Regions from separate parts of the Sphingomonas sp. CFBP 13603 genome, predicted to be linked through region 3. Evidence: predicted binding sites of a transcription regulator. Region 3 holds the regulator's gene; each other region holds the start of a gene.

Region 1 (9,889 bases), on a different contig from region 3:
CTGAAGCATTTCCTCGAGCATCCGGGCTGGGTGTTCTCGCGCGAACGCCTGCTCGATGCGGTGTGGGGGCATGACAGCGATATCGAGAGCCGGACGGTCGACGTGCACATCCGGCGACTGCGGAAAGCCATCAATGTCGGTGAGCGACCGGACATCATCCGCACCGTTCGTTCGGCGGGCTATTCGCTCGATACGGGCGGATAACGAGACTGTCCCGCGGTGGGGCGAATGGAATCGGATGCGAAACGAAGGACCCAAGCACGACTTAGTGCGTTCAGACGTCGCGCTACCAAAATGGTGCACCCATTTAGGAGATTCGTATGAAGTCCATTCTCTTCGCTGCCGCCGCTCTTCTCGCGTCGCCCGTGATCGCCCAGACGACGCCGCCGGCAGACCCCGCCGCGCAGACCGCGCCCGCGGACCAGGCGGCACCGGCCGATCCCGCAGCGCCTGCCGATCCTGCGATGGCCGCTCCTGCCGATCCGGCAGCAGCACCCGCCGCACCGATGGCACCGCCAGCACCCGCCGGTGGCGTGACGTTCGGCCAGCCGACCGTGACCCCGCCGACGCCAGCACCCGCCGAGTATCCGGTGTGCTCGAAGACGGTCAAGGACGGCTGCCGCAACCGCGGCGGCAAGTAAGTCCGGCGGCAAGCGGCGGGTGATCCTGCCGCTTGCCTAGCTGGCTTTACGTTCTAGGAAAGGCGCTCCAACTATAAGAGAGGGGCGCCTTTTCCATGTCTGAGAACTATGAATCTATCAGCTTTGAAGATCGGGTCGCGATCGTCACCGGCGCAGGCGGTGGCCTGGGTCGTGAATACGCGCTCGAACTCGCCCGCCGCGGCGCGAAGGTCGTGGTCAACGATCTGGGTGCATCACGCGACGGCACCGGCCATTCCGACGCCGCGCTGAAAGTCGTCGAGGAAATCGAAGCGGCCGGCGGCGAGGCGATATCGAACGGCGGCAGCGTCACCGACTACGACCAGATGGTCGAGATGGTCGCCCGCGCCTCCGAGAAATGGGGCGGCGTCCACATCCTCATCAACAACGCCGGCGTGTTGCGCGACAAGAGCTTCGCCAAGATGGAGCCTGCCGACTTCAAGTTCGTCGTCGACGTCCACCTGAATGGCTCGGCCAACGCCACCAAGGCGGTCTGGGACACGATGCGCGCGCAGAATTACGGCCGCATCCTGATGACCGCGTCGTCGACCGGTCTCTACGGCAACTTCGGGCAGGCGAACTACGGCGCCGCCAAGCTGGGTCTTGCCGGCCTGACCAAGACGCTCGCAATCGAGGGCGCGAAGAACAACATCAAGGTCAACACGATCGCGCCCACCGCGGGCACGCGGATGACGCAGGACATCTTCCCCGAGGAAGCGTTCAAGGCCTTCTCCCCCGACAAGGTCGCGCCAGCGGCAGTCTTCCTCGTCTCGGAGGATTCCCCGACCAACATGATCGTCGGTGCCGGCGCCGGCGTGTTCCAGGCGGCGTACGTCACGCTGACGCAGGGCAAGTTGCTGACCGGCGACGACCTGTCGGTCGAGGGTGTCGCGGCGCACTGGGACGCGATCATCGACCGCACGGGCGAAATCGTCCCGCAGTCGGGCTCGGAACAGTCGATGACTATCCTGAGCAAGTTGCAGGGGCGGTAAACGGCGGATCAATGGCACGTCGATCCTCCCCCGCCAGGGGGAGGTGGCAGGCACTTGCCTGACGGAGGGGGAGGCGAACGATGACCATCGTTCCGTGTCCTCCCCCTCCGTCACCTTCGGCGACACCTCCCCCTTGCGGGGGAGGATTCAAGCATTGAACGCCAGCCTGCTATCGCGGCTCGCGCATTTGCCAGACCACGCGGCCAATGACGGCGATCGCTCCGCTAGGCACAACCGCCGCGTCCGGATTATCGCTCGTCGCCACTAGCGCACCGCGTACCAGGGCAACGCGCTTCACCATCACCGCGTCGTCGATCCGGATGACATACACACCTCCCTTTGCGCGCGGCGTACGGTCGGCCGTGTCGACCACGATGTGATCACCGTCGAACAGGCCCGGCTCCATCGAATTGCCGCGCACGCGGATGATCGCCGCCTGCCCGTCCCTTAGCCCGAGTTTTCGCGCGAGGCCGGGGTCGAGCATGTCGGTGCCAAGCACGATCTCGCCGTCGACCAGCGCGCCCGGCCCCGCCGACGCCGCGACGTCGAGCTTGCGGATGCGGAACCCTGCCGGCCGGTCGGCGGGTGCGCCCAGCGTTGCCTCGCTCACACCCAGATAGTCCGACAGCAATCGGCGGTCGCGTTCGCCGAGCACCCGCGGCGATCCGCGCCGGACATATTGCTGGAGATACGCCGCGTTGCGCCCCAGCATCGCCGACAGCGCCGCCAGACTGTCGCCGCGCGCCGCGGCCAGCGTTGCCAGCGCGGTTCTTGGATCGGGATTTGACACGGTTATAGCCACGCCCGAACCGTAGCGTAGGAATGTTCCTAGACAAGTAGGATTTGCCGGAACAGATCGAGAACACAGGCAAGGACTCGGCCAGGGACTCGGGACCAGAACAGGAAGGAGCGACCATGTCCGTTCTCATCAAGATCGACCGATATCTGCGGCAGACCGGCATGCCGACGTCGAAATTCGGCCGGTTGGCGGTCGGGGATCCGCGGTTGGTCCACGATCTCCGACTCGGTCGCCAGCCGCGCGCGCCGATGGTGGCGCGGATCGAAACCTTCATAGAACGGCACGGCGCGTGAGGATGGACGCGATCCGCGGCCCCGATGCGGGCACGCTGTTGATCCGCGCGCTTCGCGGCCATGCGGGGGCGGCAGGCCTGACGATGCACGTCGAGTCGATCGCGTGCACGCCGTGGGCGAGCGCGACCTTCGTCGGCACGCTGCACCGGCTGACGATCGCGGCGACGCCCGTACCCGGTCTTCGAGACTGGATCGACGCGTTGCCCGAAGCGGAGTTTGCGATGCGCGGGCATATCGTCGCCGATCTGGTGGTCGACCGCATCGAGTCGATCGGCGACCGCGAGCATGTGACGATCGCGGTACTGACGCTGATCGACGCGTAAACGTCTCGTCAGGGGTGGACTTTCGCTGGCCGAACCACGAAGTCGGCGGTCAACGAAGGAGATTCATATGGCCGGGATGGGCAAGTTCGACTGGGCGGATCCGTTCCTGCTCGACGATCAGTTGAGCGAGGACGAGCGGATGATCCGCGACAGCGCGAAGGCCTATGCCGACGACAAGCTCGCGCCCCGGATCATCGACGCGTTCCAGCACGAGCATACCGATCCCGCGATTTTCCGCGAGATGGGCGCGCTAGGGCTGCTTGGGCCGACGATCCCCGAGGAATATGGCGGCGTCGGCGCGTCCTATGTCGCCTACGGCCTCGTCGCGCGCGAGGTAGAGCGGATCGACTCGGGCTATCGCTCGATGATGTCGGTGCAGTCGAGCCTCGTGATGTACCCGATCAACGCGTTCGGGTCCGAGGAGCAGAAGCGCAAATACCTGCCCAAGCTCGCGACCGGCGAATGGATCGGCTGCTTCGGGCTGACCGAGCCGGATGCGGGGTCGGATCCCGGCGGGATGACGACGCGCGCGAAGAAGACGGCCAACGGCTATGTGATCTCGGGCGCGAAGACGTGGATCTCGAACTCGCCGATTGCGGATGTGTTCGTGATCTGGGCGAAGTCCGACGAGCATGGCGGGGGCATCCGCGGGTTCATCCTGGAACGCGGGATGAAGGGGCTGGAGACGCCCAAGATCGAGGGCAAGCTGTCGTTGCGCGCGTCGATCACCGGGATGGTGATGATGGACGAGGTCGAGGTCGGCGATGACGCGCTGCTGCCCGACGTGCAGGGGTTGAAGGGGCCGTTCGGCTGCCTCAATCGCGCGCGGTACGGAATTTCCTGGGGTGCGCTAGGTGCGGCGGAGTTCTGTTTCCATGCAGCGCGGCAATACGGGCTGGACCGGAACCAGTTCGGGACGCCGCTCGCGGGGCGGCAGCTGTTCCAAAAGAAGCTGGCGGACATGGAGACCGAGATCGCGCTCGGGCTGCAGGCGTCGTTGCGCGTCGGGCGGCTGATGGACGAGGGCCGATTCGCGCCTGAGATGGTCTCGATCGTGAAGCGCAACAACGTCGGCAAGGCGCTCGATATTGCGCGGATGTCTCGCGACATGCATGGCGGGAATGGGATTTCTGGCGAGTATCAGGTGATGCGTCATTTGATGAACCTGGAGACGGTCAACACGTATGAGGGTGCGCATGACGTGCATGCCCTGATCCTCGGGCGGGCGATCACGGGTATCGCTGCGTTTTGATCGAATTAGGCAGTTTGTTTCCCCGCGAAGGCGGGGACCCAGTCTGGGCTCCCGCCTTCGCGGGAGAACATAGGTGAAGGACACGCCCCTCGCCGGTTTGAAGGTGGTCGAACTCGCCCGGATCCTTGCGGGTCCTTGGGCGGGACAGGTTCTTGCCGATCTCGGTGCCGACGTCGTCAAGGTCGAGAGCCCGGCCGGTGACGACACGCGAACCTGGGGGCCGCCGTTTATCGACAACCCTGACGGCAGCCGTGACGCTGCGTATTTCCATGCCGCCAACCGTGGGAAGCGGTCGGTCGTCGCCGACTTTACCACTAAGGAAGGCCAAGCGATCGTCCGCGACCTGATCGCCGATGCCGATGTCGTGATCGAGAACTTCAAGGTCGGCGGGCTCGCCAAATACGGGCTCGACTACGCCACGCTTGCGGCGATCAATCCGCGTGTCGTCTATTGCTCGATCACGGGGTTCGGACAGGACGGCCCTTACGCCCCCCGCGCGGGCTACGACTTCATCGTCCAGGGGATGAGCGGGATCATGGACCTGACCGGCGAGCCGGACGGCGCGCCGCAGAAGATTGGCGTCGCGTTCGCCGACATCATGACCGGGCTATATTCCGTGATCGCGATCCAGGCGGCGTTGGCGATGCGCGAGCGCACCGGCCGGGGTCAGCAGATCGACATGGCGCTGCTCGACACGATGACCGGGGTGCTGGCGAACCAGGCGATGAACTGGTTTGCGAGCGGCGTGTCGCCGACGCGGGTGGGGAATGCGCATATGAACGTGTGTCCGTATGCGGTGTTTCCGTGTGCCGATGGGTGGTTCATTCTGGCGGTCGGCAACGACGGGCAGTTCCGGCGGTTCTGCGACGCTATGGGCTTGCCCGAGATGCGCGACGATCCGCGGTTCGCGACCAATGCCGGGCGGTTGGCGTTCAAGGAATTGCTGTTCGCGGGGATCGAGGCGGCGACGTCTTTGGTGCCTAAGCTGGCCTTGCTGGCGCGGCTGGAGGCGGTCGGGGTGCCGGCCGGGCCGATCAATACGGTCGCGCAGGCTTTCGACGATCCGCAGGTCGTCGCGCGGGGGATGGCGATCGACGTCGCGCGGCCGGATGGGTCGACGGTTCCCGGGCTGCGTACGCCGATCCGGTTTTCCGATGCCGATCTCGCGACCGGGCGGGCGGCGCCGATGCTGCCGAAACCACGGTCATCCTGACGAAAGTCAGGATCCAAAGCCACGTGCGCGAGCGTCCGTGGCTTTGGATCCTGGGTCGAGCCCAGGATGACGGATGGGGTTAGGCCGCGACCTCCGTCACTGGCTTCCGCGCATACAACCCGTACGCCAGGATCAGCGCGTAGCAGATCGCCGGGAGCAGCAGCGCGAAGTGCAGGCTGCCCGACTTGTCCGCCAGCATCCCCGTCAGATACGGGACAATCGCACCGCCGACGATCGCCGTGGCGATCACGCCCGAACCTTCCGCCGCGCGCTTGCCGAGACCTTCCGACGCCAGCGAGAAGATCGTCGGGAACATCACCGCGTTCATCAGGCCGATCGCGAGCAAGGCCCAGCCCGACAAAGCGCCCTCGGTGTTCGCCGAGATCAGGATCAGCGCCAGCGTCCCCGTCGCGACGCCCGCGAGGACCTTGCCCGGCGAGACCTTGTTCAGCACGTACGCGCCGATGAACCGGCCGACCAGCGCGCCGCCCCAGTAGAACGGCACATGTTTGCCCGCCGCGACGTCGCTCAGGCCCATCACGCTCGGCTGCATGAGATAGTTCACGATCAGCGAGCCGACCGCGACTTCGGCGCCGACGTACAGGAAGATGCACGCCGTACCCATCGCGAACCGCGGGCGCTTCAGCAGCGTGAACGCGTGGAAGATGCTGCCGGTCTGATCTTGCTCCTCGTTGAGCCGGTTGCGGCGGGTCCACACGACCGCGGCGACGATCAGCAGCGCGATCGCGAGGCCGATATAGGTGTGCACGACCGTCCGCGACGATTCCGTCCGGTACGCATCAAGGGCGGCGCCGGTGAGCGTCGAGGAGTCGACCGTGGCCAGCCCACCGAGGATCAGTGCGGAGCCGACATACGGGAAGATGGTGGTGCCGAGCGAGTTGAACGCCTGCGCGAACGTCAGCCGGCTCGAGGCGGACTTGGGATGGCCGAGCGCCGAGATCAGCGGGTTGGCGACGACCTGCACCACGGTGATGCCGGCGCCGAGCACGAACAGCGCGAACAGGAACATGCCGAAGCTCGCCTGGCCGGCGGCGGGGATGAACAACAGGCAGCCCGCGGTCATCGTCACGAGGCCGATCGACGCGGTCCGCATATAGCCGGCCTTGCGCACGATCGCCGCAGCGGGGATCGAGAACAGCGCATAGGCGAGGAAGAACGCCGACTGGACCAGCATGGCGGTCGCGTGGTCGAGCGTGAAGAGCTCCTTCATCTTGGGGATGATGATGTCGTTCAGCGAGGTGATGCCGCCGAAGATGAAGAACAGCGCGAACACGAACACGCGCAGATCGGGCGCGTCGTAGCCGTGGCTGGCATCGCCTCCGGCCGCTGGTGTGGATTTGGTATCGACGTGCATCGTGGTGCGCCCCCTCGCGGTATTATCCGCGCGACATAAGCCGGGGCGACGGCGCGTGGCAATGCCGCGTGGTGCGATCCTTCCCGGCGAGCTAGGACGGCGGGCATGAGCCGCTTCACCGTCAACAACGAACCGATCGAATACAAGCTCGACAACGAGACGCCGCTGCTGTGGGCACTGCGCGATGCGTCGAACCTGACGGGGACCAAATATGGCTGCGGCACCGGACAGTGCGGTGCGTGCACGGTGGATATCGACGGACGGGCTATGCGGAGTTGCCGCGTGCCGATCGGTTCGATCGAAGGGGCGTACGTCACGACGATCGAGGGGCTGTCACGCGAGCGCAATCACCCGGTCCAGCTGGCGTTTATCGCGGAGTCGGTGTCGCAATGCGGGTTCTGCATCCCGGGGATGATCATGGCCGCGGCAGCTTTGCTGAAGCGCAACGCGGACCCGAGCGAAGCGCTGATCCGCGAGCAGATCACGAACCTGTGCCGGTGCGGGGTGTATCCGCGCGTGGTCGAGGCGGTGCAACGTGCCGGGCGGGCGATGCGCGGAGAAGAGGTGATCCCCGCCGGGCCGCGGCCGGGGATCGATCCGGCGGACTCCGCGCGGCTGGTGCCGGCGCTGATGCCGCCGCCAGCGCGATAGGCGCTTCCCTCAGAACCAAGCATGTTCTCCCGCGAAGGCGGGAGTCCAGACTGGGCTCCCGCCTTCGCGGGAGAACAAGGTTCGCGATGAACATGTCGGCGGTTTCTACCACCCCGGAAGGCCGGGGCCCAATTGGAACGTCCGAAGTAATCGATCGCGCGCTTCGTTACTTGCCGCCCCCAATTGGGCCCCGGCCTTCGCCGGGGTGGGTACTTTCCAGTGACGAGCAACTGATCCCGCCTAAACCTGTCTAATCGCTGACGAACCCATTCAGCCTCTCAACACACGAGATCGAATAGACCCGCCATATTATAGGAGCCGGCTCGTGCGCCGGCAGTCGAGGACGACGGCAATGACGGGCAAGTTTCTCAAACTCTTGATGGCGGCTTCCGCGTTGGTGCCGGCAACCATGATGGCATCGACCGCGACCGCGCAACAGGTCGACCAGGACCGTGGTGACCGGGGCCAGCGTCCCGACCGCGGCCAGCGTCAGGATCGCGGCGATCATGGCCCACGTCCGGACGGACAACCCTTCCAGCAGCAGCGACCCGACCGCCCCGCCGCGCCCGATCAAGGCCAGCGCCCGCAACGCGCCGATCTAGGTACGCAGCCGCAAGTCCGCGGCGACCGCCCAGATGGTCAAGGCCGTGCCGATTGGAACGGGCAGCGCGGCGGGCAGCGCGGCGGGCAGCGTGGCGACGGACAGGCTTGGAACGGCCAAACCCGTCCCGACCCGCAGGCCGGCCAAAACCGCCCCGACTGGAACCGCGACCAGGGACGCCCCGGTTTCGATCGCGGCAACCAGCAGGCCGATCGCAACCAGTTCGATCGCAACGGCGGGCGCGGCGATTGGCGCCACGACGGGCGCAATGACCGGGGAGATTGGCGCAACGGCGGCCGCGATGGCTATCAGAACCGCCAGCCCAACCGCGCTTACGGCAACGTCCAGGGCTATGGCCGTGGCGGCTACAACCAGGGCCGTTACAACCAGGGCGGCGCGTGGAACCGCGGCTGGCGTAACGATAACCGTTATGCCTGGAGCAATTACCGCGCGTCGAACCGCGGCGCCTACCGCCTCCCGCGCTATTATGCGCCGAGCGGCTGGGGTTCGGGCTATCGTCGCTTCGGGGTCGGGTTTTCGCTGAACAGCATTCTGTACAACCAGAATTACTGGATCCAGGACCCGTACACCTACTGCCTGCCCGAAGCCTACGGTCCGTATCGCTGGGTGCGTTATTACAACGACGCGTTGCTGGTCGATCTCGACAGCGGCCGCGTGGTCGACACGGTGTACGACATCTTCTGGTAGGCTCCGGCCTGCCGGCACGCAGTAACAGGGGAGAGCCCCGCGGCGGTCCTGATCGCCGCGGGGCTCTTGCGTTTACCCCTCTTGCCTTTCGGGGCGAGTTCGCCAAATCCTGCGGCGTGGGTATCTTTTCAAAAGCCAAGAAGGTCGATCCGGCCGCGGCACTCCGCCAAGCCTTCGGATCTCAGGTCGCCGCGCGCCTCGACGCCAATCCGGCGGTGCAGCGCATCGCGATGGATACGGTGCAGTTCTATTACCAGGACAAGTTCCTCGATCCCGCGACGTGCAAGCGGCTGATCGCGGTGATCGATTCGAAGCGACGGCCGTCGACGCTGCTGTCCGATCGCCCGAACAGCAACTTCCGGACCAGCGAGAGCTGTGACATGGATCGCTGGTCGCCGGACGTGCAGCCGACCGACGAGGCGATCGCGACCTTGCTCGGGATAGACCTGCTCCACGGCGAGACGATGCAGGGCCAGCGCTATGCCCCCGGCCAGCAATTCCGCGCGCACCATGATTATTTCCACGAGTCCGAAAGCTATTGGGCGAAGATGCAGGAGCAAGGCGGCCAGCGCACCTGGACCGCGATGGTGTTCCTCAACGACGTCCCCGAAGGCGGCGCGACCTGGTTCCCGCAGGCCGGCGTGAAGATCGCGCCGAAGCGCGGCATGCTGCTGGCGTGGAACAACATGAACCCCGATGGGACACCCAACGGGCTGACGCTGCACGAGGGCATGCCGGTGGTCGAGGGCGTGAAGTATATCGTGACGAAGTGGTTTCGCGAGCGTCCGTGGATCAAGTGAGAGGCGCAAACCGACTCCAACATCGCTCGCCCCTCCCCTGTTGCGGATCCGCCCGGCGCGGATTCCCTATCTCGCCCCCCTCCCCGTTCGTCCTGAGTAGCCGTCGAGTAGCTGCGTCCGCAGCGTATCGAGACGGCGTATCGAAGGACAGGTGGGTGGCACGGAACCGATGCTTCGATACGCGCCCTCGATACGCTTCTACAAAGCTACTCGGTCGCTACTC
Region 2 (9,889 bases), on a different contig from region 3:
GCCAGCGCCATCTCGAGCGGCTGCGCGACATGGCGGGCGTCACCGGTGGGCTGCTGCCCAAGGTGATCGCGGCGTATAATGCGGGTCCGCGCCCGGTCGGCGACTGGAACGCGATCGTCCACGATAACGGCGATCCGCTGATGTATATCGAGAGCATCCCGTATTGGGAGACGCGCGGATACGTCACCACCGTGCTGCGCAATTACTGGATGTACGAGGCGCAGGGCGGCAAGAAGGCATCGACCAGCCGCAACGCGCTGGCGCAAGGCATGTGGCCGCGCTTCCCCGGCCTGCCGGGGGCGACCGCGGTGCGGATGGCGGCCAAGCCGTACACGCAATATCGGGCCAGCACGGCGCCCTTGAATGCCACCGTCGCGGTGAATGCCAGCGTCGGACCGCAGTCCACCACTGTCACGCGCGCGGACTGAGTTTCATGCCGATCGATGAAAGCCGGACGTTCCTGCCGGTCCGAATTGCCGTGCTGACCGTGTCGGACACACGGGGCCTTGCCGAAGATCGCTCCGGCGATACGCTGGTCGCGCGGCTGACCGAGGCGGGTCATGTACTCGCCGATCGCCGGATCGAGAAGGACGACGTCGAGACGATCGTCTCGCGCCTGCACGCCTGGATCGGCGATCCCGAGGTCGACTGCATCATCACCACCGGCGGCACCGGCGTGACCGGGCGCGACGTGACTCCCGAAGCGGTGGAGCAGGTCGCCGAGAAGATGATCCCCGGCTTCGGCGAGCTCTTCCGGATGCTCAGCTACCAGACGATCGGCACCTCGACGGTTCAGTCGCGTGCGTGCGCCTGCGTGTCGCACGGCACCTATATCTTCGCGCTGCCGGGCTCGACCGGCGCGGTGAAAGACGGCTGGGACGGCATCCTTCGCGACCAGCTCGACAGCCGCCACCGCCCCTGCAACTTCGTCGAGTTGATGCCGCGGCTGCTGGAGCGCTAACCGGGGGCCCCGTTCGCTGAATTAGCGATCGGGTGAGCGATCTCGGACCATTTTCTCGCGGTTATCACCATTAGATAGTGCGGCGTACCAAGTGGAGAATCCGCTTTCGGCCGGTGGCCCATCAACAAGTTTTCAGCATCCTCAATGACTTACGACAAGTGATGCACTGTATTATATAACTGGCACGCCAGATGCATTGATCGAGATGTCGCCCCACCAGGCGCCTCGTACCAACCATCACAAGGATGCTGCCATGACCTCGATCTTCCTGAAGAGCCTCGTCGCCGTCGCCGTTCTGGCCACGGGCGTTCCAGCTCTCGCTGCACCGCAGGATTCGATCCAGAAGACGGTGCTCAAATACGATGCCAAGACGCAGAAATACTGCTTGAACGATCCCGCCGTGACCGGCTCGCGGATCGGTCAGAAGACCTGCAAGACCAGCGCGGAATGGTCGGCAGCCGGTCTGAACATGCCCAAGACGATGGCTCTGGCGCAGAAGTGACGCGTGATGGTTCGGTCGGGCGATCTCGCGATCGTCGCGACCGGACCGCGGCCGCCTTACGCCAGCGCGGAGCCGCCCCTCGCAGTATGGATGAGATCGACGAGCTGCTTGTTGATCGACGCACCGTGAAGATGAAGATGAACCGCGTCATACCCCTCGCGGCGCAACCGCTGGCGTAGCGCGTTCACCGACTCGCATTCGCCCGATCGCGCCAACTCGAATGCCCGTTCCACCGTGGTGATCTGTTCCGTCATGTGCCTGCCCTACGCGCTATCGCGGCAGGCGGCGAGTATTCTTTCGCACCGGCGCCAAGCCTTTACAAACCTGCGTTTATTTAACTAGATATGGATCAAGGCTCGACGGGTTCGCCAGCGCCACCGCATCAACTATGTTCTTCTTTTGTTCATAGATCGCGTGTATCGTCGTGCGATGAAGACCGCCCGACCGGTTCGCGGAGCAACGCGCAACGACGAAAGCCGTCGCTTCAACCTGCCGCAGACCGAGGCGGACGGCGACTGGCTCGACATGCGCGAAGGCATCGACGGGATCGCGCCGAAGCTGCGGACGACGGTGACGGTCGAGACGCCGCGGACGATCATCAGCCGCAGCGCCTCGCCCGACGTACCGTTCGACCGCTCGATCAATCCCTATCGAGGATGCGAACACGGCTGCATCTACTGTTTCGCGCGGCCGAGTCATGCGTTTCACGACCTGTCGCCCGGGCTCGATTTCGAAAGCAAGCTGTTCGCCAAGCCCTCGGCAGCCGCGCTGTTGCGGGCGGAATTGAGCAAGCCGGGCTACGTCGTCGCGCCGATGGCGCTGGGTACGAACACCGACCCGTACCAGCCGATCGAGACCGACTGGCGGATCACCCGCGGCATCATCGAAGTGCTTAGAGAGACCGATCATCCGCTGACGATCACGACCAAGTCGGACCGCGTGGTGCGCGATCTGGACCTGCTGGCGCCGATGGCTGCGAAGGGCTTGGCGGCGGTGGCGATGTCGATCACTTCGCTCGATCCGAAGGTGGCGTCGACCGTCGAGCCGCGTGCGCCGCATCCCGAGCGGCGGCTGGCGGCGGTACGCAAGCTCGCGGACGCAGGCGTACCCGTGTACGTGTCGATCGCGCCGGTCATCCCGGCGATCACCGATCACGAGATCGAGCATCTGATCGCGCGTGCGGCGGAGGCTGGTGCCAGCCGGGCGTTCTTCATTCCGGTACGGCTGCCGCATGAGGTCGCACCGCTGTTCCGTGCGTGGCTAGACGAGCATTTCCCCGATCGCGCGGGCAAGGTGATGGCGACGATCGCCTCGCTGCGAGGTGGCAAAGATAACGATCCGAACTTCTTCACGCGGATGAAGGGGCAAGGACCATGGGCCGACCTGCTGGGTACGCGGTTCCGGATCGCCTGCGCCAAATACGGGCTGAACCAGGAGCGGATCGCGCTGCGCAACGACCTGTTCCGCGCGCCGACGGGCCCCCAGGGAGAGTTGTTTTGACCGATCGTCCGGTGTCGCGGCCGTGCGGATAGCGGCGTTCCAGCGCTTGCGGGTCGAGGACGACGCCGCCGCCGTCGTCGCGCGGGTCGTCGACGACCTGACGCGAGCGGACATGCGCATCGACCTTGCGGTGTTCCCCGAATGTCATCTGCTGGGGCACAGTTATGATCCGGCGACGATCGCCGCGCGGGCCATCGATGTCGAGGACGACCGATGGCGCGCGATCCTCGCTGCACTCGCACCGGTCGCGACAACGGTGATCCTCGGCAGTTTCGAGCGCCGCGCGGACGGCGTGACGAACAGCGCCTTCGTGATCGAACGCGGTCGCGTCGTGGGCCGCTCTGCGAAGCGGCATCCGAACGAACCGGGCGTGGTCGCGGGGCGCGCAAGCCCGGTCTTCGAACGGGACGGCGTGCGGTACGGCATCAACATCTGCAACGACGCCAACCATCCCGACGCAGCACGAAGTTTGGCCGACCAGGGCGCGGCGGTGATCTGCTATCCCCTCGACAACATGCTGCCGCCCGATACCGCGGCACGCTGGCGATCGCGCAGCGCCGAGAACTTACGCGCACGCGCCGTGCAGACGGGGTGCTGGATCGTGTCCGCCGACGTGACGGGATCGCAAGGGGCATTGCTGAGCCACGGCTGCACCATGATCGTCCGTCCCGACGGGACGATCGCGGCACGCGTCCCGGAAGGGATCGAGGGGGTAGCGCTCTGCGATGTTTCGTAGCGCTGGTGGCGATCGTCTTAGCGAACCCGTCATCGCAGGCATGTGACTCTGACCCGGATCGAGCCCGGAATGACGGGTAGACCAGTCTATGCGAAGCCAACCAAGAGGCGCTCCGACACGGGGACGGAACCAGGGTTTTATGCCCCCCCGAAGCAGTGGCTGGCGCTTGCCGGACGGAGGGGGAGGTCGGTGACCAATGATCGTTCCGTGCCCTCCCCCTCCGTCACCTTCGGCGCCGCCTCCCCCTGGCGGGGGAGGATCGTCAGTCCGATGATCGGGCCCGTCGATCCTTCGATGCATCGACGCCCTCACCAGTCATACTCACGACCGTCCGGTTCCAGAGCAACACGCGTCCCGGCACGTAACTCTGGATCCTGGGTCGAGCCCAGGATGACGGCCGAGACTCAGTAGGCACGGCCGATCAGGATGCGTTCGACCGCAGGTTCGCCAGTGAAGATGCACGCGCCGTCGTCACACCCCGTCTGCCCCATCGGTGCGTTGCGGATCGTGAGCTTGAGCGCCTTCAACCGCTCGACGACCTTGTCGAGTGCCGCCCCCGTCGGCTTGGACCAGCGGACGTCGACCCAGCCGGGGTTCTTCACGCCGTCGGCGAAATGCGCTTCCACCGCCGCGAAGTCGTTGGCGGGGACGATGTTGCCCTTCACGCGGTTCATCGATTCGACGTGGAGCGTCGCCTGGATGTCGTGCAGCATCCCCGAGACGTCGCCGACGAACGCGTCGCGCGGCGTTGCGACGCTGTCGAGCTTGCCGTCCTCGCGGTACAGGCGATCGCGGCGGATCACGGTGACGTTGCCGCCCGCCATGTCGCGGCCGCCGACCTCGATCACGATCGGTGCACCCTTCTTGACCCAGCCCCAGCGCTTGGTGGCAGCCTTGGCGGGTTTCAGGTCGAGCAGCGCGCGGACCGGTTCGCCGAGCGCGGACTGCTTAGCGAGTTCAGCCTGGAGCGACTTGCAATACTCGACGATCGCCGCATCCTCGGGGACGTCGCGCAGCATCGGCACGATCACCACCTGCCACGGCGCGATCATCGGCGGCACGCGCAGGCCGTCGTCGTCGCCGTGGACCATGATGACCGCGCCGATCATCCGCGTTGACACACCCCAGCTGGTGGTGTTGCACAGCTCGAACTCGCCGCCCGCATTCTGGAAGCGGATGTTCTGCGCCGAGGCGAAGTTGGTGCCGAGGAAGTGCGAGGTGCCCGCTTGCAGCGCCTTGCCGTCCTGCATCATCGCCTCGATCGAGTAGGTCGCGACCGCGCCGGGGAAGCGCTCGTTCTCGGGCTTCTCGCCGGCGATCACGTGGACGCCGAGGCATTCCTCCGCAAAATCGCGGTAGACTTCGAGCATCTTGAGCGTCTCGTCGCGCGCTTCGTCGGCACTGGCGTGCGCGGTGTGCCCCTCCTGCCAGAGGAACTCGCTGGTGCGCAGGAACATGCGGGTGCGCATTTCCCAGCGGACGACGTTGGCCCATTGGTTGATCAGCACGGGCAGGTCGCGCCACGACTGGACCCAGCGCGCGAACGCGGCGCCGATGACCATTTCGGAGGTCGGGCGGACGACGAGCGGCTCCTCGAGCTTGGCGTCGGGGTCTGGGATCAGGCGGCCATAGCCGTCGGCCTTGAGGCGGTGGTGCGTGACCACGGCCATTTCCTTGGCGAACCCGTCGACGTGCTCGGCCTCCTTCTCGAAATACGAGAGCGGGATGAAGAGCGGGAAATAGCAGTTCTCGTGGCCGGTCGCCTTGATCCGGTCGTCGAGCAGGCGCTGGATTCGCTCCCAGATACCGTAGCCCCAGGGGCGGATGACCATGCAGCCGCGGACGCCGGATTCCTCGGCAAGATCGGCCTCGGAGATGACGGCCTGGTACCAGGCGGAGAAATCCGCCTCGCGGGTGACGGGGAGTGCGCGCTTTATCATGGCGTGCGGATAGCGGGTGCGCGGGGGTTCGTCACCCCATCCTCCATCGCGCTCCGTCATCCTGACGAAAGTCAGGACCCAGGATACCACACGCACCGCTCTTGGCTCTGAGTCCTGACTTTCGTCAGGATGACGGACGTGTTTGTGTGGCGAAGACGGCGGTTTGGGGTGGGATGCCCGCCCGGCCCTCGCTAGGGGTCGCGCATGCCCACCGACCGCATCCTTCCCGCCATCGGCATGCGGTTGCTGTCGGTCGTGATCTTCGCGCTGATGAATACCGCGATCAAGTTGGCCGAGCGGCACGGCGCGAGCGTGTCGGAGATCCTGTTCTTTCGTCAGTTCGGCGCGTGCCTGCTGGTGTCGGCGGTGATCGTCGCAGGGCCGGGCCTGCCTTCGGTCAAGACCAGGCGGCTACCCGCGCACATCGTTCGCGCGATCGTCGGGCTGTCGGCGATGGCGTTCACCTTCAACGGGATCGTTGCGTTGCCGCTCGCGGAGGCGACGACGATCGGGTTCACGGTGCCGGTGTTCGCGACGATCCTGGGGGCGCTGGTGTTGCGCGAGCCTACCGGGTGGCATCGCTGGGCGGCGGTAGCGACGGGGTTCGCGGGGGTGTTGATCGTCGCGCAGCCCGGAAGCGGGGATCACTTTCCGTTATGGGGTGCGGGGTGTGCGCTGGCGGGAGCGTTCGGGACGGCGAGCGTGTCGATCCTGTTGCGGCAGATCGGCAAGACCGAGAGCGCGCTGACGACGGTATTCTGGTTCTCGGCGCTGTCGCTGATCCCGTTGTCGGTCTTCTACGGCCGGGCCGCGCAGTCGCATGATCTGGTCGCGTGGGTATGTCTGGCGAGCGTCGGGATCTTCGGCGGGCTGGCGCAGATCGCGATGACGACGTCGTTGCGGCTTGGGCCGGTGTCGGTGGTGGTGCCGATGGATTATTCGAGCCTGTTGTGGGCGACGCTGTTGGGGTGGCTGGTGTTCGACACGTTGCCGGCAGAGGCGACCTGGGTCGGGGCGCCGGTCATCGTCGCGAGCGGGTTGTATATCGTGTGGCGGGAGCATGTGCGGCGGCGGGAAGAGACTGAGCAAGCGATCGCTTGAGCCCACTCTAATCATTCCCGCGGAGGCGGGAACCCAGACTGGCTGACCTATCGTCTGCATTACTGACGCTTGCCAGTATGGGTCCCCGCCTTCGCGGGGATGACGGTTCGGATTAGCGGACGCGGGCCGTTTCGAGCATCCGTTTGGCGCGGAGGTACATTTCGATGCGTTGGGTGGTGAACAGGCCCAGCGCGAGTGCGACCAGCATGTCGGTGATGGCGAAGGCGTCGAGGTGGAGGGCGTGGCCGTCGCCGATCACGGCGCGGGCGCCGGTGCGGACTGCGACGATCGCTACGATGAACAGGACCGCTGCCGGGGAGAACGTCGTGTTGAGTGCGTGGCTGTCAGGATCGATCGTGATCCGCATGAGCTTGCCGCGCTGCCAGCCTAGTGCTGCGCCCATGACCAGGGCCAGCGCGCAGAACAGCCAGGCAAGGCCGTGCGGCGGGTACATCGCGAACATGTAGAGCGTGACGGCGGCGTAGAGCGCGGGAAAGATCCAGAGGCGTTCGAGCTTGAGCGGCTTTACGATACTCATACGGCGCCAGCGGACCGCGAAAACTATGCCGATGACGATCGCGGTGATCGCGTAGCTGATCCAGCCTTGTGCTTCGTGCGCCTGCATCGATCCTGACCCCCACCCCTGTTGGGGCGGAGGCTAGATCGGTTGCGGCGTTCTGGGCAATCCGTTTTCCTGCGAACGCAGGAAGCCAGGGTTACGGGGGGTTGCGTTCTTTACCCTGGGCTCCTGCGTTCGCAGGAGAACTGCGAGGTTTACTCCGCGGCTTGCGCCAGCGGAGCCGGGTCCTTCCAGACCAGTACCGGTTTGCGTGCCGCAAGCGTCTCGTCGAGACGCGCGCGGGGGGCGAAATGCGGCGCGGTCTTGAGGCTCGGATCGCCGGCCTTGGCGCGTTCGGCGACCGAGCGGAGCGCGGCGATGAACTGGTCGAGCGCCGCTTTCGATTCGGTCTCGGTCGGCTCGACCAGCATCGCGCCGTGGACGACGAGCGGGAAATACATCGTCATCGGGTGGAAGCCCTCGTCGATCAGGCCCTTCGCGATGTCGATCGTCGAGAAGCCGGCGGCGAGGCCGGAGTCCGAGAACAGCGCCTCGTGCATGCACGGACCCGAGGGGCCGAACGGCGCGTCGAGCGTGTCGTCGAGGCTGCGCAGGATGTAGTTCGCGTTGAGTACCGCGTCCTCCGACACCTGGCGCAGGCCATCGGCGCCGTGGCTGAGGATGTAGGTCAGTGCGCGCGTGAACATGCCCATCTGGCCGTGGAACGCGACCATGCGGCCGAAGCTGCCGGCGTGATGTTCGCCTGCGGTTTCCTCCTCAACGAGGACGAACTGGCCGTCCTGGTTCTCGACGAACGGGAGCGGTGCGTAGGGAGTCAAAGCCTCCGAGAACACCACCGGGCCCGAGCCTGGACCGCCGCCGCCGTGGGGGGTCGAGAAGGTCTTGTGCAGGTTGATGTGCATCGCGTCGATGCCGAGATCGCCGGGGCGGACGCGACCGACGATCGCGTTGAAGTTCGCGCCGTCGCAATAGACGAAGCCGCCCGCCGCGTGCACCGCGTCGGAAATTTCGCGCATGTCGCGCTCGAACAGTCCACACGTGTTGGGGTTGGTGATCATCACGCCGGCGACGTCGGGGCCGAGGCGGGCCTTCAGCGCGGCGGTGTCGACGCGGCCTTCGGCGGTGGCGGGGATGTCCTCGACGCTATAGCCGGCGAAGGCTGCGGTGGCGGGGTTGGTGCCGTGCGCGCTCTCGGGGACGAGGATGATCTTCCGCGCGCCTTCGCCCTTGGCTTCGAGTGCGGCGCGGATCGCGAGGATGCCGCAGAGTTCGCCGTGCGCGCCGGCCTTGGGGCTCATCGCAACCGAGGTCATGCCGGTGAGCGTGACGAGCCAGTGTGCGAGCTGGTGGATGACTTCCAATGCGCCCTGCACCGTGTCGACCGGCTGGAGCGGATGAACGTCGGAGAACCCGGGGAGCCGCGCCATCTTCTCGTTGAGGCGCGGGTTGTGCTTCATGGTGCACGAGCCGAGCGGGAAGAAGCCGAGGTCGATCCCGTAGTTCTGGCGTGAGAGGCGGGTGTAGTGGCGGACGGTCTCTGGTTCGGAGAGGCCGGGGAGGCCGATCGGTGCGGTGCGCGAGAGACCGGCCAGGCGGCTTAGCCCTCTCCCCTCCGGGGAGAGGGTTGGGTGAGGGGTCGTACCGGGCGCAGCATTGCTGGGCTGCCCCTCAGCCCGGCCCTCTCCCCGGAGGGGAGAGGGAGCAGCGAAGTCTACGCCGGTGGTGTGGGTGTCGCCGATCTCGAAGATCAGCGCTTCTTCCAGCATCAGCGCCTTGTTGCCGGTTACCGATGCTGGGACGTTACCCGTGTTCGCCTCGGGCGAGGTCGGGCGCCAGCCGCTCTGGTTGATGCTCATGCCAGTATCTCCCCAAGGACGGTGGATAGTGCGGACGCAAGCGTTTCGACGTCCTCCGCGGTGGTCGTTTCCGTCACGGCGACGACGAGGCCGTTCGCAAGGGCGTCCTGCCCGGGGTAAAGACGGCCGAGCGACACGCCGGCGAGGATACCGCGATCGGCGAGCGTGCGGACGACGGGGCGGGCTTCGGTCGGCAACTTCAACGTGAACTCGTTGAAGAAGCTCTCGTTGACCAACTCGACACCGGGGATCTGCGACAAGCGTTCCGCCGCCGACACCGCGCCGGCGTGGTTGATCTCCGCCAACTGGCGCAACCCGGCTTCGCCGAGCAGCGTCATGTGGATCGAGAAGGCCAGCGCGCAGAGGCCGGAGTTGGTGCAGATATTCGACGTCGCCTTCTCGCGGCGGATGTGCTGCTCGCGGGTCGACAGAGTCAGGACGAAGCCGCGGCGGCCGTCGGCGTCGACGGTCTCGCCGCAGAGGCGACCGGGCATCTGGCGGACGTATTTGTCCTTGCACCCGAACAGGCCGACATAGGGTCCGCCGAACTGAAGGCCGACGCCGAGCGACTGGCCTTCGCCGACGACGATGTCCGCGTCCATCTCGCCGGGCGACGTAATCGCGCCCAAGGCGACCGGCTCGGTGACGACCGCGATCAGCAGCGCCTTCTTCGCGTGGCACGCGTCCGCGAGCGGGCGCAGGTCGGCGATGCG
Region 3 (9,889 bases):
CGCCGTGACGCTTCGACAGCTTGGCGCCATCGGGGCCGTGGATCAGCGGGATGTGCGCGTAGATCGGCTCGGGCCAGCCCATCGCGCGGTAGATCGGCAACTGGCGGAACGCGTTGTTGAGATGATCGTCGCCGCGGATGACGTGCGTGACGCCCATGTCGTGATCGTCGACGACGACCGCGAGCATGTAGGTCGGCGTACCGTCCGAGCGGAGTAGGACGAGGTCGTCGATCTCTTCGTTCTTGACCGTGACGGCGCCTTGGACGCGGTCCTCGATCGTGACGGCACCTTCCTGCGGCGCGCGCAGGCGGACGACGTGGGGCAGGTTCGGCGCTTCGCTCTCGGGGCGATCGCGCCACGGGCTGCGGATGCGAAGCGGCTTCTTCGCAGCCTGTGCCTCGGCGCGCATCGCGGCGATCTCGTCGTTGGTCATGTAGCAGCGATACGCATGGCCCTTCGCGACCATTTCGTGCGCGACCTGCGCGTGGCGTTCGGCACCCGCGAACTGCATGACGACGTCGCCGTCCCAGTCGAGCCCGAGCCAGCGCATTCCGTCAATGATCGCGTCGATCGCCGGCTGGGTCGAACGGACCCGGTCGGTATCCTCGATCCGCAGCAGGAATTTACCCCCGTTTGCTTTTGCGAACAGCCAATTGAACAGCGCGGTGCGCGCGCCGCCAAGATGCAGGAACCCCGTCGGCGACGGAGCGAAACGGGTAACCACGGGTGCGGCCGAATTGGCGGTGCCCGTATCAGATATTGCGCCCAACCGCGGGTGCTCCCAGACTGATGAAACGATGGAGAAACGATGGCCATGACAGCCGTCGCCGCCCCTAGCATGCGTCCTTGGCGGCGACAAATGGGCGTGCCGCGATGGGGGGCTGTCGTCGGGCTTGCCGTGGAACGCTGGCTCGAGGCGGAGCGCGACCAACTGGTGTTGTGGTTGCCGGTGATGCTGGGTGCGGGGATCGCGTTGTGGTTCGCGTTGCCGGACCCGGCGGCGTGGTGCTTGGCGATATTGGTGTTGGCCGCCGGTGGGCTGTCGTGTCTGGCGGTGGGGCAGGGCGGGCGTGCCGCGCGGTCGCTGGCGATCGGGTTGCTGACGGTCGCGCTGGGGCTCGGGCTTATTTGGGCTCGATCAGAGTCGGTGGCCCGGCCGGTGTTGGGCGGACCGACGATCGCGAGTTTCTCGGCCAAGGTGGAGGCGATCGAACCGCTGGTTGCACGCAAGCTGGTCCGGCTGACGCTGCTGCCGATCGGGAAGGGAGTGGAGGCCGACGGGCAACCGGTCGCCCTGCCATACCGTGTCCGCGTCAATCTGGCGGAAGCGGATGCGCCGAAGCTGCTGGGAACGGGAGCGGTCGTGCATCTACGGGCGCGGCTGATGCCGCCGCCGCTGCCCGCGGTTCCGGGCGCCTACGATTTCGCGCGAGTTGCTTGGTTCGGCGGGATCGGAGCGACAGGCCGGGGCTTCGCACCGGTCGCTGTGACAACGCCGAGCGAGTCGGGTGCCGGCGTCCGCGTTGCGCTCTCGCGCCATATCGTTTCACGATTGGATGGCAGCGCAGGCGGGATCGCCGCAGCGCTCGCAACTGGCGACGTCGGTGCGATCAGCGAAGAGGATTCGGAGGCGATGCGTCGCGCCGGGCTCGCGCATCTGCTGTCGGTGAGCGGGTTGCATATTACGGCGGCGGTGGCGGCGACGATGTTGATCGTGTTGCGGCTGCTGGCGCTGAGTCCTTGGTTAGCACTGCACGCGCGCTTGCCTCTGATCGCTGCGCTGGCTGGAGCGGCGGCGGCGATCGCCTATACGTTGCTGACCGGAAGCCAGGTTCCGACGATCCGGTCGTGTGTGGCCGCGCTGCTCGTGCTGGCGGCGCTGGCGATGGGGCGCGAGGCGATGACCTTACGTCTCGTCGCGGCGGGGGCAGCGTGCGTCATGCTCGTGCTGCCCGAGTCGGCGGCGGGGCCGAGCTTCCAACTCTCGTTCGCGGCAATCACCGCGATCATGGCGCTGCACGAGCATCCAGCCATTCGCGCGTTCTTCGGCCCGCATGAGGAAGGCAGACCGCGCCGCCTCGCTCGCGGCATAGCATCGCTGTTGCTCACCGGCCTGCTCGTCGAGTTCGCGCTCATGCCGATCGCGGTATATCATTTCCACAAGGCCGGGCTCTACGGCGCGTTCGCCAACATCATCGCGATCCCCCTGACGACCTTCGTCGTTATGCCGCTGGAAGCGCTGGCGTTGCTGCTTGATGCCGGCGGGCTTGGCGCGCCGATCTGGTGGCTGGTCCAGCGATCACTCGATGCGCTGCTGTGGCTCGCGCATATCGTTGCTAGCGCACCCGGATCGGTGCGCTCCCTGCCAGCGATGCCGACGGCGGCGTTTGCGTTGATGATCGTTGGGGGGATTTGGATTGCCTTGTGGCGAACGCAGTGGCGGCGGCTCGGGCTGGTACCGCTGACGATCGGCGCGGTCTGGGCGCTGACGACGCCGGCGCCGGATGTTCTCGTGACCGGCGACGGGCGTCATGTCGCGGTGCGGACGGCGGCGGGGCTCGCGATGCTGCGCGATCGGGCCGGCGACTATACGCGCGACATGCTGGCAGAGAACGGCGGGGTGGATGGCGAGCCGCTGCTGCTGGCGGACCAACCCGATGCGCGGTGCAGCCGCGATCTATGCGTCACCGATATCGCCGCACGGGGACGGATGTGGCGGGTCCTCGCGACGCGCAGCGCCTATATGGTCCCGATTGCCGAGTTCCTTGCCGCCTGTCGCAGCGCCGATGTCGTCGTCAGCGAACGGGGCTTGCCGAAACGCTGTGTGCCACGGTGGCTGAAACTGGATCGCCGCATACTCCGTCGAACGGGCGGCGTCGCGTTGACCTTGGGGCGCGGGACGGTCGTGACCATCCTGAACGCAGGCGATCGCCACCCCTGGCGCGATCCGCCTCTCCTCGAACGCACCGCGCATTTGTTCGGGCCGCGACATGGCCGGTTTCACGGTGCTACGTCGTCGTTTCGCGCCAGCCGAGGCCGTCAAAAGTAGAAATGTTCACGCGAAGGCGCAAAGGCGCGAAGGTGATGCGATTCGGGACACCTTCACACCTCCATGAACGATAAGCCGACGTCGGTATTTCGGTGGTCTGCGAAGGCAGGTAGTCGCAAATCTAAACACCACATCTTCGCGCCTTTGCGCCTCCGCGCGAACACAATCACCCGTCGTTGCATGCGATCTTGGTGCAAAGAATTGGTTCACGCGGAGACGCGGAGACGCGGAGAAGGTTCTTGTACGGCAGGATGAATCGGACTGGCGACTATCTGTCTTACTTGCGAAAGACGTTTGGAATGGTTTCGTTCTCCCTAAGCGAAACACCTCCGCGTCTCCGCGCGAACCAATTCTTCGGCTGTGCGAGGGATTGGCGGCGATATGTTCGCGCAGAGGCGCAGAGATTGAGGGTTCGAGTCGAGGTCGCGCTTATGGATCGGAGCGTGAGAGGGTCTTCCGAATGATTGGCGGTGTTTGCTTGGGCGTGTCGAAGAACTGGCCACTTTTTCGACCGCTCCAAGCACATCGCTTAGTTTGCCGAAGAGGCCCGGTCGCTGCTGCCGGTAGGAAAGAGCGACTTGGCTTCCCGGCTTGGCTGTCGCTTCCTTAGCAACCCAAAACCGAGACCGGGCTGCGTCGCGATAACGCAGGCCGGTCTCGGCAACTCAGTCGTAGCGGCGGAGGATGCCGGAGAGTTTGCCCTGCACGCGGACTTGGGCGGGGGCGTAGCGTTGGGGGTCGTAGGCTCGGTTTGCCGGGTCGAGGCGGACCATGGCGCCTTCGCGGCGGAAGTATTTTAGGGTGGCTTCGCTGTCTTCGATCAGGGCCACGACGATCTCGCCGTCTCGCGCCGTTTCGGTGCGGCGTATCAGGGCGTAGTCGCCGTCCAGGATACCGGCCTCGACCATCGAGTCGCCCGAGACTTCCAAGGCATAGTGTTCGCCGGTCCCTAACAACGCAGCGGGGACGGCTAGCATCGTGCTGCCCTCGAACGCTTCGATCGGGACGCCGGCGGCGATGCGGCCGTGGAGGGGAATCTCGATGACGTCGTTGGCCGGCTGCGGCGTTGCGGCCGCGGGGGCTGCCTTGACGTTCGACGGCTTGGACGGCGTCTTCTTTTCCGGACGCTCGGGCATGCGCAGCACTTCGAGCGCGCGCGCGCGGTTCGGCAGGCGGCGGATGAAGTTGCGCTCCTCGAGCGCGCTGATCAGACGGTGGACGCCCGACTTCGACTTGAGGTCGAGTGCGTCCTTCATCTCCTCGAACGACGGCGAGACGCCGGTATCATTGAGGCGATCGTTGATGAAGCAGACGAGTTCGTGCTGCTTGCGCGTGAGCATGGCGGTTCTCCGTCCGGAACAGACTGGGAACTTCTATGGAACATAATTAACGCCGTCAAGCGCTCGCTTCACCCGATCACGAGGATTTCCGCCGATTCGCCTGTCTTTGCTACGGGCGCGTTGCCGGGGCGGACGATGAGGCAGGTCGAGCGGGCCAGTGTCAGGAGCATCGAACTGTCCTGGATCGTCGAGGCATAGGCTTTGCCGTCGCGCAGTTCGGCGCGGAGATAGTCGGTGCGGGCGTTGTTGGCGGGGAGGTCTTCGCCGAGGAGGGCGTGGGTCGACTGGGGGAGCGGGTCGCGTGCGCCGGCCATGTGCGCGACGACGGGTTTGACGAACAACGTCGCGGTGACGAACGCGGAGACCGGGTTGCCGGGGAGACCGAGCACCATCATCTCGCCGATCCGGCCGGCCATCATCGGCTTGCCCGGGCGCAGCGCGATCCGCCAGAAGTCGATGGTGCCGCCGGCGGCTTCGATCGCGGGGCGAACGAGGTCGTGGTCGCCTACCGATGCGCCGCCGGTGGTGACGAGCAGGTCTGCCTGAACGCTGGCGAAGGCCTCGCGGAGGATCTCGAGATTGTCGGGCAGGATGCCGAGATCGATGATGTCGACGGGCATGTCGGCGAGCATCGCGGCGAGCATGATGCCGTTCGATTCGGGGAGCGCGACGCCGTCGGTGATCGAGCCGGGGGGGACGAGTTCGTCGCCGGTGGCGGCGACGGCGACGCGGACGCGGCGGTTGACGGTGAGGCTGCCGTGGCCGCCAGTCGCGGCGACGGCGATGCGCGCGGGGCTGAGGCGGTCGCCGGCGGCGATGAGGCGGGTGCCGGTCGAGAAGTCGAGGCCCTTGCGCCGGGTGTTGCGGCCGAGCGTCGGGGGGCCTTCGCCGGCTAGGATCAGGGTTGCGCCGTCGCGTTCGGCTTCTTCCTGGACCATGACCGTGTCGGCGCCTTCGGGCATTGCGGCGCCGGTGAAGATGCGGGTGGCTTCTCTTGGGCCGACCTTGCCGGTGAAGGGGCGGCCGGCGGCGCTTTCGCCGATGACTTTCCAGGGGCCGGGGAGGTCTTCGAAGCGGATCGCGTAGCCGTCCATGGCGGACAGGTCGGCGGCGGGTTGCGTGCGGCGGGCGAGGATGTCCTCGGCGGCCCAGCGGCCGGCGGCTTCGCGCAAGGCCACGGTTTCGCTGCCGACGCGGGGGGCCATGGCGAAGAGGCGGGACTGGGCTTCGGCGACGGGGACTAGGGTCATGCGTAAGACTCTGTTTTCGGGCGGTTTGGGAAAGTGAAGTATAGGAAGTGTAGACGCTGGGAGCGTTTTGGCGGTTGGCGCTTTTGGGGTGTTGTATGGGGAAGCGCGGGGCGTGGGGGTAGGTTCCGTGCTTTGCCATGGGTTTGGTGTGTAGGACAGGTGTCGTTGCCGGGAGTGCGACGGCAGGGCGGTCTTTGTGACTGACTTGACTGCGTTAGATCGAACGTCGCTGCCACCTCCTTGTTTTCCCGCGAAGGCGGGAGCCCAGTCTGGGTCCCCGCCTTCGCGGGGAAACAAGGGTTGGGCGGAACGGTTGCCCTCTAATACTGTGGCCTTCCCAACTGGGCCCCGGCCTTCGCCGGGGTGGTGTTTTGATTTGGTCGCGGGCTTCTCCGGCGGTGACTGCCGAGTGCGGATGGGTCCTCGATAGCGTTCCTCGACCGTTGGCCAGCGCGGGTTCATCCGATGCGGGGCTTTGTTTGTCGGAAAGAGACACCAGATCAGCATGATGACACGCAATCACCCTCGGGCGAAAGACAGGATCGGGGCGGCGGTGGGTGCTGTCCTGTTGCCGGGGGTGCTTGGCTATGCGCTGCTCAACGGGCTGGTGGTGCCGATGCCGGCGGCGGTGACCGATGCGTTGAAGGTGTTCGATGCGGCGCCGCCTCCGCCACCGCCGCCCGAGGAGAAGGTCAGGCCTCGGCCTTCGCCTAGCCGGAAGCCCGAGGGGGCTGCGTCGCCGCCTAATTTGAAGTCGAAGGCTACCGAGGTGGTGGCGCCGCCGCCGGTAGTGCCGGTTGTGGTGCCGCCGCCTGTCGTGGTTGCGGAGAAGGCGGGGGTGGGGGCGCAGGCGACGGCGGGCGCTTCGGATATTCGCGGGCCGGGGACGGGAAGTGGCGGAGTCGGGAGTGGCACCGGGAGTGGGGGATATGGCGACGGCGATGGCGGCGGGGGCGAGGAGACGCCGCCGGAGTGGCGCAGCGGGCGGTTGCGGGATTCGGATTATCCGCGGGAAGCCGCCGAGACCGGGATTCGGGGGCGGGTGTTTGTGCGGTACTTGGTCGAAACCAATGGGCGGGTGTCGGGGTGCCGCGTGACCCGGTCGAGCGGGAGCCGGGTGCTGGATAATTTGACGTGCCGGCTGATCGAGCAGCGGTTTCGGTATGATCCGTCGCTCGATGCTGCGGGCCGGCCGGTCGAGTCTACGATCGTGGAAAGCCACGACTGGTCGATGGATGGGGATTGAAGTCCCAGGCTAGGCGCGTTCTGCTTGGCTTGCCCTCACCCTCGCCGCCTTTGGCGTCTTTCCCTCTCCCCTTTGGGGAGAGGGTTTTCTTCTACGCGGTCCAGTTGCCGGATTTGCCGCCGGACTTAGCGCGGACGCGGATGTCGGTGAGGACCATCGTCTTGTCGATTGCTTTCGCCATGTCGTAGATCGTCAGGAGCGTGACCGTGGCAGCCGTCAGGGCCTCCATCTCGACGCCGGTCTTGCCTTCGGTCGAGGCGGTGGCTGTGGCGGTCACGCCGGTTTCGTCGACGACCAGGTCGATTTCCACCTTGGTCAGCGGGAGGGGGTGGCAGAGGGGGATGAGGTCGCTGGTGCGCTTGGCGGCCATGATGCCGGCGACGCGCGCGACGGCCAGGACGTCGCCCTTCTTCGCGGTGCCGGCGCCGATCGCCGCGGCGGCTTCGGCGGACATGGTGATGCGGCCGGAGGCGATGGCTTCGCGGGCAGTCACCGCCTTGCCGCCGACGTCGACCATGCGGGCCGCGCCGGCTTCGTCGATGTGGGTGAGGCCGGTCATCCGACGAGCGCCCGAGTAGCGGCCTCGACGTCGTCTTGGCGCATCAGCGCTTCGCCGATCAGGAAGCAGTGGATGTCGTGTTCGGCCATCGCATCGAGTTCGGCGCGCGTCGTGAGCCCGCTTTCGGCGACGAAGGTGCAATCCTTCGGGGCCTTGCCGACGAGATCGTAGGTGCGCTGGAAGTCGACCGAGAAGTCGCGCAGGTCGCGGTTGTTGACGCCGATCAGGCGCGACTTGAGCCTCAGCGCGCGCTCCATCTCGTGCGCGTCGTGGACCTCGACCAGCACGTCCATGCCGCATTCTAGCGCGGAAGCCTCGATCTCGGCCATCTGGATGTCGTCAAGCGCGGCGACGATGATGAGGATGCAGTCGGCGCCGATCGCGCGGGCTTCGGTCGACTGCCACGGGTCGACCATGAAGTCCTTCCGCAGCACGGGGATCGAGACGGAGTCGCGGGCCGCGGTCAGATAGGCGTCGGAGCCCTGGAACCATTTTTCGTCGGTCAGCACCGAAAGGCAGGCGGCGCCTCCGGCTTCGTAGGCTCGGGCGTGGGCTACGGGATCGAAATCGGCGCGGATCAGGCCTTTCGAAGGGCTGGCTTTCTTGACCTCGGCGACCAGCGCGTAGCCGGTCTTGGCGTCGCCCTTCTTCGCATCAAGCGCGGCGCGGAAGCCGCGAGGCTTCGACATGCGGGCGATGCCGGCGTCGATATCGGCGAGCGAGGTCGTGGCCTTGCGCGCAGCGACTTCGGCGCGCTTGGTCTCGAGGATACGGTCGAGCATGGTCATGTCAGTAGGCGATCCAGCGGGCGAGCAGCGCGTCGGCGCTGCCGGTGTCGAGGGCGGCGGCGGCTTTGGCCGCGCCGTCGACGAGAGTGGGGACGGTGCCGGCGACCATCAAGGCGGCGGCGGCGTTGAGCAGGACGGCGTCGCGGTAGGCGCCGGCCTCGCCCTTGAGCAGGCGGCGGAGCGCGTCGGCGTTGTGGTGTGCGTCGCCGCCGCGGATGTCGGTGATGGCGTGGCGGGTGAGGCCGGCGTCTTCGGGGGCGACTTTGGCGGGCAGCGTTACGGTGCCGACCGAGGCGACGATGCTGGGGCCGGCGCCCGATAGTTCGTCGAGGCCTTCTTCGCCCGAGACGACGAGCGCGGCTTCGGTGCCGAGCTGTTCGAGTGCTTCGGCGTAGAGCGTGACGTAATCGGGGCGGGCGATGCCGATGAGCTGGCGGGTGGTGCCGGCCGGGTTGGCGAGCGGGCCCATCAGGTTGAAGATCGTGCGCTTACCGATGCGCTGGCGGATCGGGGTGATGCGCTTCATCGCCGGGTGGTGGTTGGCGGCGAACAGGAAGGCGATGCCGATCTCGTTGAGGCTTGCCTCCGCGGTGGCGCCGGCTCGGTCCATGTCGAGGCCGAGGACCTCCAGCGTGTCGGCGGCGCCGGCTTTGCTCGATGCGGCGCGGTTGCCGTGCTTAGCGACGGGGACGCCGCACGCGGCGACGACCAGCGCGACCGCGGTCGAGACGTTCAGGGTGTGGTGGCCGTCGCCGCCGGTGCCGCAGACGTCGATCGCGCCGGCGGGGGCGTCGATCGGGATCATCCGGTTGCGGAGCGCGCGCGCGGCTTCGGCGATCTCAATGCTGGTTTCGCCGCGGATCGCCAGATCGGTGAGGAAGGTGGCGATCGCGTCGTCGCTCGCGCGGGCGTCGAGGATGTCGGCGAAGGCTTCTCGGGCGGATTCGCGCGATAGGGGGGAGCTGGGGTCGGGAAGGAGCGTGGTGGTGGTCACATTCCCCTCCCGCTTGCGGGAGGGGTTAGGGGAGGGGCTACTTCCTTCGCCGAGGTCGTGGGTGCGGCGCTGCCCTCCCCCGACCCCTCCCGCAGGCGGGAGGGGAGTTGGTGGGGAATGTTCGCCATCTTGAGGAAGTTGGCCAGCATCGCGTGGCCATGCTCCGTTGCGATGCTTTCCGGGTGGAACTGCACCCCGTGGATCGGCAGCGTCTCGTGGCGGAAGCCCATCACCGTGCCGTCCTGCGCGGTCGCGTTGACGACCAGCGTGTCGGGGACCGCGTTGACGATCAGCGAATGGTACCGCGTGGCGATGAACGGCGAGGGCAACCCGGCGTACAGCCCGGTATCGTCATGGACGACGGGCGAGGTCTTGCCGTGCATGAGCCCGCCGCGTTCGACCTTGCCGCCGAAATGCTGGCCGATCGCCTGGTGGCCGAGGCACACGCCGAGCAGCGGCTTGCCGGCATCCGCGCAGGCCGCGACGAGATCGAGGCTTACGCCCGCCTCGGTCGGCGTGCAGGGGCCGGGGGAAATGAGGAACGCGTCCGCGCCCGACGACAGAGCCTGCCCGGCGGAGATCGCATCGTTGCGGACGACTTCGACCTCGGCGCCCAGTTCCATCAGGTAATGGACGAGGTTCCAGGTGAAGCTGTCGTAATTG

What was found. Region 3 encodes LexA, which represses DNA repair genes until DNA is damaged. Its sites were predicted from a motif close to GTTCCNCNCTTGTTCT; they were not measured.
Region 1: IFR23_RS04490 (S24 family peptidase) is a predicted target of LexA. The motif match lies at 2,500-2,515, and genes of this name have one in related genera.
Region 2: IFR23_RS04360 (PA0069 family radical SAM protein) is a predicted target of LexA. The motif match lies at 1,854-1,869, and genes of this name have one in related genera.

Annotation. Positions count from the first base shown of each region.
Region 1 is NZ_JADBIA010000002.1:347,776-357,664, forward strand. It holds gene phoB (phosphate regulon transcriptional regulator PhoB) at 1-204, shown strand, start outside; gene IFR23_RS04480 (hypothetical protein) at 321-641, shown strand; gene IFR23_RS04485 (SDR family NAD(P)-dependent oxidoreductase) at 737-1,651, shown strand; gene IFR23_RS04490 (S24 family peptidase) at 1,821-2,453, opposite strand; gene IFR23_RS04495 (hypothetical protein) at 2,567-2,743, shown strand; gene IFR23_RS04500 (hypothetical protein) at 2,746-3,066, shown strand; gene IFR23_RS04505 (acyl-CoA dehydrogenase) at 3,134-4,318, shown strand; gene IFR23_RS04510 (CoA transferase) at 4,392-5,531, shown strand; gene IFR23_RS04515 (sugar MFS transporter) at 5,611-6,906, opposite strand; gene IFR23_RS04520 ((2Fe-2S)-binding protein) at 7,012-7,557, shown strand; gene IFR23_RS04525 (RcnB family protein) at 7,910-8,866, shown strand; gene IFR23_RS04530 (prolyl hydroxylase family protein) at 8,983-9,666, shown strand.
Region 2 is NZ_JADBIA010000002.1:320,260-330,148, forward strand. It holds gene IFR23_RS04340 (lytic transglycosylase domain-containing protein) at 1-428, shown strand, start outside; gene moaB (molybdenum cofactor biosynthesis protein B) at 434-961, shown strand; gene IFR23_RS04350 (hypothetical protein) at 1,215-1,463, shown strand; gene IFR23_RS04355 (hypothetical protein) at 1,520-1,717, opposite strand; gene IFR23_RS04360 (PA0069 family radical SAM protein) at 1,893-2,963, shown strand; gene IFR23_RS04365 (nitrilase-related carbon-nitrogen hydrolase) at 2,986-3,699, shown strand; gene IFR23_RS04370 (aminoacyl--tRNA ligase-related protein) at 4,104-5,639, opposite strand; gene IFR23_RS04375 (DMT family transporter) at 5,844-6,740, shown strand; gene IFR23_RS04380 (CcdC protein domain-containing protein) at 6,853-7,365, opposite strand; gene gcvPB (aminomethyl-transferring glycine dehydrogenase subunit GcvPB) at 7,515-9,176, opposite strand; gene gcvPA (aminomethyl-transferring glycine dehydrogenase subunit GcvPA) at 9,173-9,889, opposite strand, start outside.
Region 3 is NZ_JADBIA010000005.1:134,884-144,772, forward strand. It holds gene gltX (glutamate--tRNA ligase) at 1-769, opposite strand, end outside; gene IFR23_RS10350 (ComEC/Rec2 family competence protein) at 860-3,049, shown strand; gene lexA (transcriptional repressor LexA) at 3,715-4,389, opposite strand; gene IFR23_RS10360 (molybdopterin molybdotransferase MoeA) at 4,458-5,639, opposite strand; gene IFR23_RS10365 (energy transducer TonB) at 6,193-6,885, shown strand; gene moaC (cyclic pyranopterin monophosphate synthase MoaC) at 6,977-7,444, opposite strand; gene trpC (indole-3-glycerol phosphate synthase TrpC) at 7,441-8,232, opposite strand; gene trpD (anthranilate phosphoribosyltransferase) at 8,234-9,226, opposite strand; gene IFR23_RS10385 (anthranilate synthase component II) at 9,223-9,889, opposite strand, start outside.